DNA from 2 places in the Cellulomonas sp. P22 genome. Region 2 is predicted to be linked to the other one. Evidence: riboswitches for the same ligand, from Rfam matches in the RefSeq annotation. Region 2 holds a riboswitch; the other holds the start of a gene.
The links. A riboswitch is a leader RNA that binds a small molecule or an ion and turns the genes downstream of it on or off. The one in region 2 is predicted to bind S-adenosylmethionine.
Positions count from the first base shown of each region.

Region 1 (4,456 bases), on a different contig from region 2:
AGAACGAGCAGGCGCAGTCCCGCGCCGCGGGTGACGGCTTCGCGCGGTACTGGCTGCACAACGGCTGGGTCACGCAGGGCGGCGCCAAGATGAGCAAGTCGCTCGGCAACGGGCTGCTCGTCAGCGCGCTGCTCGAGACCACGCACCCCGCTGTGCTGCGCTACGCGCTCACCGCCGTGCAGTACCGCTCGATGCTCGAGTGGACGCCTGACACCGTCGGCGAGGCCGAGGCCACCTGGGAGCGGTTCACCGGCTTCGTCGAGCGCGCCACCGAGCAGGTGGGCACCGTGGACGACACCGAGGTGGCCAAGGCCGAGCTGCCCGCGGGCTTCGTGACCGCGATGGACGACGACCTGAACGTGCCCGCCGCGCTCGCTGTGGTGCACGAGCACCTGCGCGCCGGCAACAGCGCGCTCGCCGCGCACGACCTGACCGCCGTCCGGACCGAGCTCGTCGCCGTGCGCGCGATGCTCGATGTCCTGGGGCTCGACCCGGCGGGGCCGCAGTGGCGCCGCCAGGGCGACGACCGCGGAATCTCGGCAGCGCTCGACGCGCTCGTCACCGCAGAGATCGCCGCCCGCTCCGAAGCACGCGCAGCGCGTGACTTCGCCACCTCCGACGCGATCCGGGACCGGCTCGCCGCCGCCGGCATCCTCGTCGAGGACTCCGCGACCGGCACCCGCTGGTCGCTCGCGCACCGCAGTGATGAGGACGAGATCTGATGTCAGGAAACTCGCAGCGCCGGGGCGCCACGCGCAAGCCCGGGTCGAAGAAGGGCGCCCAGGTCGGCTCGGGCGGTCAGAACCGCCAGGGCCTCGAGGGTCGCGGACCCACGCCCAAGGCCGTGGAGCGCCCGCACCACCCGGCCGCGAAGCGCAAGGCTGCCGCCGAGCGCCGCACCGTGACGGGCACCGCCCGTGACGGGGCGCCCGCCCGCATCGGTCGGACGTCGCGCAGCGCCCCCGGCAAGCGCGGCACCAAGGGTGTCAGCGCGACCCACGAGATGGTCAACGGCCGCAACTCCGTGCTCGAGGCGCTGCGCGCCGAGATCCCCGTCTCGACCGTGTACATCGCCTCGCGCCTCGAGGCCGACGACCGCACCCGCGAGATCCTGCAGATCGCGACGGGGCGCGGCTACCCGCTGCTCGAGGTCACCAAGCCCGAGCTCGACCGGCTGACCGACGGCTCGGTGCACCAGGGCGTGGCGATCCAGGTGCCGCCGTACGAGTACGGCGACGCCGACGACGTGCTCGACGCCGCGGCGCGGGCGGACCAGGCGCCGCTGATCGTGGCGCTGGACGGCGTCACCGACCCGCGCAACCTCGGTGCGGTGCTGCGATCGGCCGGCGCGTTCGGCGCGCACGGTGTCGTCGTGCCCGAGCGCCGCTCGGCCGGGGTCACGGCCTCCGCCTGGAAGGTGTCCGCCGGTGCGGCCGCCCGCGTCCCGGTCTCGCGTGTCACGAACCTCACCCGCACGCTCGAGGCCTACCGCAAGGCCGGGTGCTTCATCGTGGGTCTCGACGGCGGCGGCGACACCCCCGTCGGCGACCTGCCGTTCGCGGCCGACCCGCTCGTGATCGTGATCGGCTCCGAGGGCAAGGGGATCTCCCGTCTGGTGCGCGAGCACTGCGACGCGATCGTCTCGATCCCGATCATGTCCTCGGTCGAGTCGCTCAACGCCGGCGTGGCCGCCGGGATCGCGCTGTACGAGGTCGCCCGCCAGCGCGCGGAGGCCGCCGGGGCCTGACGACCCCGACCTGCACGTCCGACGCGGAGCGCGGCGCCCCTGAGGTGCCGCGCTCCGCGTGCGTCCGGGCGACGTCGGCGTGGCGACCGGGTCGTGGCCGGTCAGATCTCGTAGTGGTCACCCAGCTGCGTGTACGCGCGGTCGTGGTAGACGAGCGGGGTGCCCTGCGTGCTCGTGTCGGACGCGAGCGCGTGCACGGTGACGAGGTAGCTGTCGCCCACGGCGATGCGCTCGAGCACCCGGCCGTGCACCCACGTGAGCGTGCCGAGCAGCACCGGCTCGCCGCCCGCGAGCAGCACGTGCGCGGTGCCCGCGAACCGGTCGACGCCGTGCGTCGCGAAGCGCACCGAGAGGTCCGCCTGGCCGTGGCCGAGGAAGTTCACCACGACCGTCTCGGCAGACGCGAGCGCGGGCCAGCTCGACGAGGTCGACGCGACCGAGAACGCGAGCACCGGGGGAGCGGCCGAGACCGAGATGACCGACGTCGCGGTGAACCCGACGGGTCGTCCCGTGGCGGGGTCGGCGAGCGTGATCACAGCGACCCCCGCCGGGTGGCGGCGGAAGACCCGCTTGTACTCGTCGGGCGTCAGCTGGGTCACCGGGCCGACCCGGGCCGGTGCGTCGGCGGTCACGCGTCCACCCCCACCGCTCGGGCGAGCTGGTCGCCGTGGGTGTCGACCCACGCGGTGACGACGGCGTCGAGCCCCCTGAGCTGGGACTCGGTGAGCGCCAGGGTGCGCGTCGGGACGATCGCGCCGAGCTCGACGAGCAGCGGGCGCAGGTGCACCTCGCCCGCGAGGGCGTGCGACGGGTTGCCCGAGACCACGAGCGGGACCACGACGAGCCCGCGCAGGCCGTCCGCCCCGTACAGGTCGAGGAACGCCTTGAGCAGGCCCGTGTAGCTGGCCTTGTAGACGGGCGTCGCGACGACGGCGACCCGGGCCGTGGCGAGCCGGTCGAGCGCGGCGTCGGCCGTGGGGTGCGCGGCGGCGAAGAGCTCGGGGGCCAGATCGGCCAGGTCGAGCGTCGGCGCGACGTCGAGACCCAGCCGGGTGGCGATCGCCCGGGCCGCGGACTCCGCGGCGGTCCGGGTGCGGGAGCCGGCACGGGGGTTCCCGACGACGGTCGCCACCCGGGTCGACCGGGCGGTCCGGCCGGGCGGTCCGTCGGGGGTCGGGGTGGTGGCAGCGGGCGTCGAGACGCTGGGAGCGGTCATGGTGGGTCCTCGGAGGTGGGCGACCGTGACGGCCGCCGATGTCGATCACGCTTGCCGTGCCCCTCAGCACGACCAGGTCGTCACCCGGAGCACCCCGCCGTGACACGTGGGGGTTGCTGACCAGCGAGCCGGGGCTGTGCTCGGACGGGTTCGACCCGGACGAGCGCTGGTGCTCAAGACCTGTCGAAGTTGTAGCACGGGCCGCCGAGACCCCGCGACCGGTGTCTCACGGCGTGACCGATATCGCCACATCTGTTGACGCGCTCGAGACCTTCGGCCTAGGTTCCGAGGCGTGAGCACCGACACGAACCACCGCCACGGGCCGAGCGACCTGCTCCTCGCCGCCGTCGCGCCCTGTCGCTGTTGTTGATGCTCGTCTGCTGATCTTCGGACCGGCAGGCGGGGTCCCGGTCCCGCACGCGCCTGGATCCCCGCCCGACGACGGCTCACACCCTCCCCGTCCCAGCGCCTGAGCGCGTCCGTGGACGGGCGAGCCGACGGCACGCCCCTCCGAGACGGCTCCCTCGGCCCCCGCGCCCGCCGCACGCACGGCCGGCGCCACCGAGCACCCCGCGCCCCGACCACGACCGGTCGGCAGGCAGCGGGCTCCGCATCCCCGCACCCGAGCCGCCGCACCCGTGTGCCCTGCCCGGGCCGCGACCACCCGCGCGCCGGCGTCGGGCCGGTCGGTGCCGTCCTGGCCGATCCCCGACACCCGCGCCCCGCGCACCGCCCCGTCGGCGGTGGAGGAGACCACCCATGTCGTACCCACCTGTCCCGTTGTCCGTGCTGGACCTGAGCCCGGTGTCGTCGGGCAGCTCGTCGCCCGAGGCGCTGCGGCACACCCTCGACCTGGCGCGGGCGACCGAGCGTGCCGGCTACCGCCGGTACTGGCTCGCCGAGCACCACCTCAACCCGGGGGTCGCGGGCGCCAGCCCCGCCGTGCTCGCCGCCTTCGTGGCCGCGGCCACCACCACGATCCGGGTCGGGTCCGCCGCCGTGATCCTGGGCAACTACTCGCCGCTGCAGGTGGCCGAGCAGTGGGGCACGATCGCCGCCCTGCACCCCGGCCGGGTCGACCTCGGCATCGGGCGCTCGGGGGTGCCGAGGCGCGACCCGTCGGCGGAGCGCGGGGTCGCCCCCGCGGAGCAGACGCCTCCCGCACCGGTCGCCGCGGGGGACGGTGCCCCGACCGGCACGAGGGTGGTCGACGGCGTCGTGATCCCGCCCGTCGGGCCGCAGCGCTACGACCCGGCGCGGCTCGCGCTCCAGGCGCGGCTGCTGGGGCGTGCCCCCGGCGACGGCGAGGGCTTCGGTGCCGACGTGCGCGACATCCTCGACTTCTTCGCGGGCACCTACCGGTCGCCCGACGGGCAGGCCGTGGCTGTGACACCCGCCCAGGGGGCTGACGTGCAGCTGTGGGTGCACGGGTCGAGCGCCGGACCGAGCGCGAGCCTCGCGGGCGAGCTCGGGCTGCCCTACGGCGCGAACTA
Region 1 covers NZ_JBISBW010000006.1:55,198-59,653, forward strand. The annotation lists gene cysS (cysteine--tRNA ligase) at 1-722, shown strand, start outside; gene rlmB (23S rRNA (guanosine(2251)-2'-O)-methyltransferase RlmB) at 722-1,747, shown strand; gene ACGIF2_RS06840 (flavin reductase family protein) at 1,849-2,379, opposite strand; gene ACGIF2_RS06845 (NADPH-dependent FMN reductase) at 2,376-2,963, opposite strand; SAM riboswitch class IV at 3,006-3,144, opposite strand; gene ACGIF2_RS06850 (LLM class flavin-dependent oxidoreductase) at 3,723-4,456, shown strand, end outside.
Region 1: it holds a riboswitch for S-adenosylmethionine, as region 2 does, so the genes downstream of both, ACGIF2_RS06845 (NADPH-dependent FMN reductase) here and ACGIF2_RS11785 (LLM class flavin-dependent oxidoreductase) in region 2, are expected to answer to the same signal.

Region 2 (4,456 bases):
GACGACGTCACCGCGACGGTCCTGCTGCGCGTCGGCGGCGAGCCGGTGGCCTGCGGGGCGCTCCGCGACGTGGCGGTGGCGTACGGCCGGGGCGTCGGCGAGGTCAAGCGCATGTTCGTGCTGCCGGGGCACCGGGGCCGCGGCAACTCGCGCACGGTGCTCACCGAGCTCGAGCGGCTGGCCCGCGAGCGCGGCTGGCGCCGGCTGATCCTCGAGACGGGCGTGCTGCAGCCCGAGGCGATCGGGCTGTACGTGCGGGCGGGGTACGTCGCGACCGAGAACTTCGGCGAGTACGTGGGTGTCGTGGAGTCCCGGTGCTTCGCCAAGGACCTGCGGGCCCAGCCGCGGGAACGCTCCGCGCGCGAGGCCGGGTCCGACGCCGGGGTGGTCACGCTCGCCAGGGTCGCGTGGGACGACGCGGAGGCGCGCGAGCTGCGGCGCTCGATGTGGACCGACACGACGGTGCGCTACCCGGAGGTCGTGGACCTCGTCGAGGCCGAGGGTGGCCCCGACGTGGACGACGAGCGCCAGGGTGACGGGGTGCTCACCACGGTCGTGGCCCGCCTGGACGGCCGGCCGGTGGGCTGCGCCTCGCTGCGCGCCGCCCGGGACGGGTACCCGGCGGGTTCGGGCGAGCTCAAGAAGGTCTTCGTCGACGACTCCGCGCGGGGGTCGGGGGTCGCCCGCGCGCTGCTGATCGCGATCGAGGACGACGCCCGTGCCCGCGGGCTGACGAGCGTCGTGCTGCAGACCGGCATCCGCCAGCCCGAGGCCGTCGGCCTGTACGCGGCGGTCGGCTACCGGCCCGTCGCGCCGTTCGGCCCGTACGTGGGCGACCAGCTGACGCTCTGCTTCGCGAAGCCGCTCTAGCCCTCGAGCCCGCGGCGGCTCAGCCGGCGGGCGCATCCGACGGCTCCTGCTCAGGACCGTCGAGCGCGGTGCGCACGAGCGGGGCGACGACCGAGCCGTACAGCTCGATCGCCCGCACCGTGTGCTCGTGCGGCAGGGCGCCCTGAGAGATCTTGAGGTCGAACCGGTCGAGGCCGAGGATCCGCGCCGAGCGCACGATCTTCGCGGCGACGGTGGTCGGCGAGCCCGCGTACAGCGCGCCGTCGGGTCCGGCAGCCTCCTGGAACGCCTCGCGGGTGGGCGGCGGCCAGCCCCGCTCGCGCCCGATGCGCCCGACGTACGTGCGGTAGTGCGGCCAGAGCTGGTCGAGCGCCTCGTCGTCGGTCGCCGCGACGTGACCGGGGGAGTGCTGGCCCACGAGCCCCGGGCCGGTGCCGAGCTCGGCCAGCGCCCGGTGGTAGAGGTCGACGAACGGTCGGAACCGGGCCGGCTCGCCGCCGATGATCGCGAGCATGAGCGGCAGTCCGTAGCGCGCCGCGCGCACCACGGACTCGGGGCTGCCGCCCACGCCCACCCACGTGCGCAGCCGCCCGTGCTCGACCGGCGGGTGCACGTGCTGGTCGCGCAGCGCGGGGCGGGTGGTCCCCGACCACGTGACCGGGCCACCCGCGAGCAGGTGCGTGAACAGGTCGAGCTTCTCGTCGAACAGCACCTCGTACTGCGCCAGGTCGAGCCCGAACAGCGGGAACGACTCGGTGAACGAGCCGCGCCCCACCGTGACCTCGGCGCGCCCGGCGGAGATCGCGTCGAGCGTGGAGAACCGCTCGAAGACGCGCACGGGGTCGTCCGAGGACAGCACGGTGACAGCCGAGCCGAGCCGCACGCGCGTGGTGCGGGCAGCGATCGCTGCGAGCACCACGTCGGGTGCCGAGATCGCGAAGTCGTCCCGGTGGTGCTCCCCGACCCCCACGGCGTCGAGCCCCACCTGATCGGCGACCACCCCTTGCTCGACCACGTTGCGGATCACCTGAGCCTGGCTCAGCAGCGTGCCGTCCGCACCCTGCGTGACGTCCCCGAACGTGTCGATGCCGAGCTCGATGCCCATGTCTCCTCCAGTGCCCGCAGCTCTCTTCCAGTGCCCGCAGTGCCGGAGCGGCGGTGGCGGTCCGCTCGATCCGTCCCGTGCCCCTCAGGTCCAGCCTCGGTGCACGGCGGCCCGCCCGCCACGCCGCCCGCGCCCGGGACGTCTCGGATGTCGGATGTGGGCTGGTCATCCCGCGAACGCCTTCCTAGGCTGCTCGGTGCCCATCCAGAGCGACCGAGAGACCTGGCTCGTCGACGTCGCAGCAACCTCCCACCGCTCCCGCGGCGGGTGCAGGTGCTTCCGCCAGGACCGATGGAGGTCCACCGTGCGTCACCCGAGCAGCACACGCCGCTGTCGCTGTTGTCGCGCCTGACGTCCGGCCGCCCGCTCGTGCGGGCGCAGCGCTGACCTCTCCCTGACGCCCCTCGCGCCCGCCGTCGTCGGCGTGGCCCGAGGCGATCCGGCGTCGTCCGGCACCCGCGTGCCCCCTCCTTCCGGCCCGGTCCCGCCGTGCCGTCCTCCGTCACCGTCGCGCGGTGCGCGCGGCGTCCTCATCCAGGGGTGCCCATGTCCCAGACCCGTCCGTTCCACCTGGCCGTCGAGCTCGAGGGCGCCGGCCGTCACCCGGCGGCGTGGCGGCTGCCCGACGCCGATGCCGAAGGGCTCCTCACCGCGGCCCACTGGGTTCGCCTGGTGCGGGCCGTCGAGCGCGCGGGGGCCACGTTCGTGGTGCTCGCCGACTCGGTGGCCCCGCCGGACGGCGTGCCCGGCACGGTCCAGGCGCGGCTCGACGCGACCGGCCTCGCCGCGCTGCTCGGGCCCCTGACCCACCAGGTCGGGCTCGTCCCGGTGGTGCCCGTCTCGTACGCCGAGCCGTTCCACGTGAGCAAGGCGATCACGACGCTCGACCACGTGAGCGACGGACGTGCCGGTTGGCAGGTCGACGTCGCGGCCCCCGCCGGAACGGGCGGTGGCGACGTGCAGGCGGCCCAGTTCCACGGCCGGACGGCGCGCTCGTCGGCGGCCCAGTGGGACGAGGCCGCCGACGTGGTCGAGGTCGTCAGCCGGTTGTGGGACTCGTGGGAGGACGACGCGATCGTGCTCGACGCAGCGACCGACCGGTACGTGGACCGCACGCGCATCCACGGCGCCGACTTCACGGGGGCGACGTTCTCGGTGGCCGGGGCGTCGATCACGCCCCGCTCGCCGCAGGGCCAGCCGATCGTCGTGGTGCGCGGTGACGTGCCCGAGGCGCTGAGCCTCGCCGCGGCCCGTGCCGACGTGATCCGGGTCGCGGCCCGCGACGTGGCGGGGGCGACCGCGCGCGTGGCGCAGGTCCGCGCGGCGGTGGCCGCCGCCGGGCGCGAGGCCCAGGCCGTGCACGTGCTGCTGGACGTCGAGGTCCTGCTCGCGGTCGACGACCCAGCCGCAGCCCGGCGCCTCGCTGAGCTCGACACCCTGGCCGGGCGGCCGTGGTCCCCGCGCGGCCTCGCGGTCGTCGCCGGGGCGCCCCGGGCCGCGGAGGCGCTCGCCGACCTCGTGGACCTCACGGGCGCCGACGGTCTGGTGCTGGCCCCGCTCGCGCAGGTCGGCGACGTGGCGCTGCTCACCGAGCAGCTCGCACCCCTGCTGCGGGCCCGCGGGCGGCTCGCGGCGCACCCCACCGATGCCGCGGACACGCCCCGCACGCTGCGCGACGCGTTCGGTCTCGCCCGCCCCTCGAGCCGCTACGCCACGGCCCGCTGAACCACCCCGCCGTCCCGCCGTCGCCGACCTCGTCGAGCAGAGAAGGACCTCTCATGCCGCAGCAGCACCCGAAGCAGATCCACCTCGCCGCCCACTTCCCGGGCGTCAACCACCACACCGTGTGGACCGACCCGTCGCACCAGCCCGGGACGCAGTCGTCGTTCGCGTCGTTCGAGCACCTGGCCCGCACCGCCGAGCGCGGGCTGTTCGACTTCCTCTTCCTCGCCGAAGGGCTGCGGCTGCGTGAGCAGCGCGGGCAGATCATCGAGCACGACGTGGTCGGCCGCCCGGACACGTACACGGTGCTCGCCGCGCTCGCGGGGATCACGACCCGGCTCGGCCTCGCGGGCACGATCAACGCGACGTTCAACGAGCCGTACGAGCTCGCGCGCCAGTTCGCGACCCTCGACCACCTCTCGGCCGGACGGGCGGCGTGGAACGTGGTCACGTCGTCGGACGCGTTCCACGGCGCGAACTTCCGCCGCGGCGGCTACCTGGACCACGCGGACCGCTACGAACGGGCCCGCGAGGTGGTCGACACGGCGCGGGCCCTGTGGGACGCGTGGGCGCCCGACGCGGTGCTCGCCGACCCCGTCTCGGGCACCTACGTGCGGGAGCGATCCGTGGGGCTCGTGCGCACGGGCGGCCGGCTCGTCGACATCGAGGCCCGCCCGACGCTGCCGCGCCCGCCCCAGGGTCACCCCGTGATCATCCAGGCTGGCGACTCGGACGGCGGCCGCGAGCTCGCCGCCCAGGTGGCCGACGCCGTGTTCTCCC
Region 2 covers NZ_JBISBW010000008.1:176,947-181,402, forward strand. The annotation lists gene ACGIF2_RS11775 (GNAT family N-acetyltransferase) at 1-870, shown strand, start outside; gene ACGIF2_RS11780 (LLM class flavin-dependent oxidoreductase) at 890-1,954, opposite strand; SAM riboswitch class I at 2,152-2,252, shown strand; gene ACGIF2_RS11785 (LLM class flavin-dependent oxidoreductase) at 2,501-3,679, shown strand; gene ACGIF2_RS11790 (NtaA/DmoA family FMN-dependent monooxygenase) at 3,733-4,456, shown strand, end outside.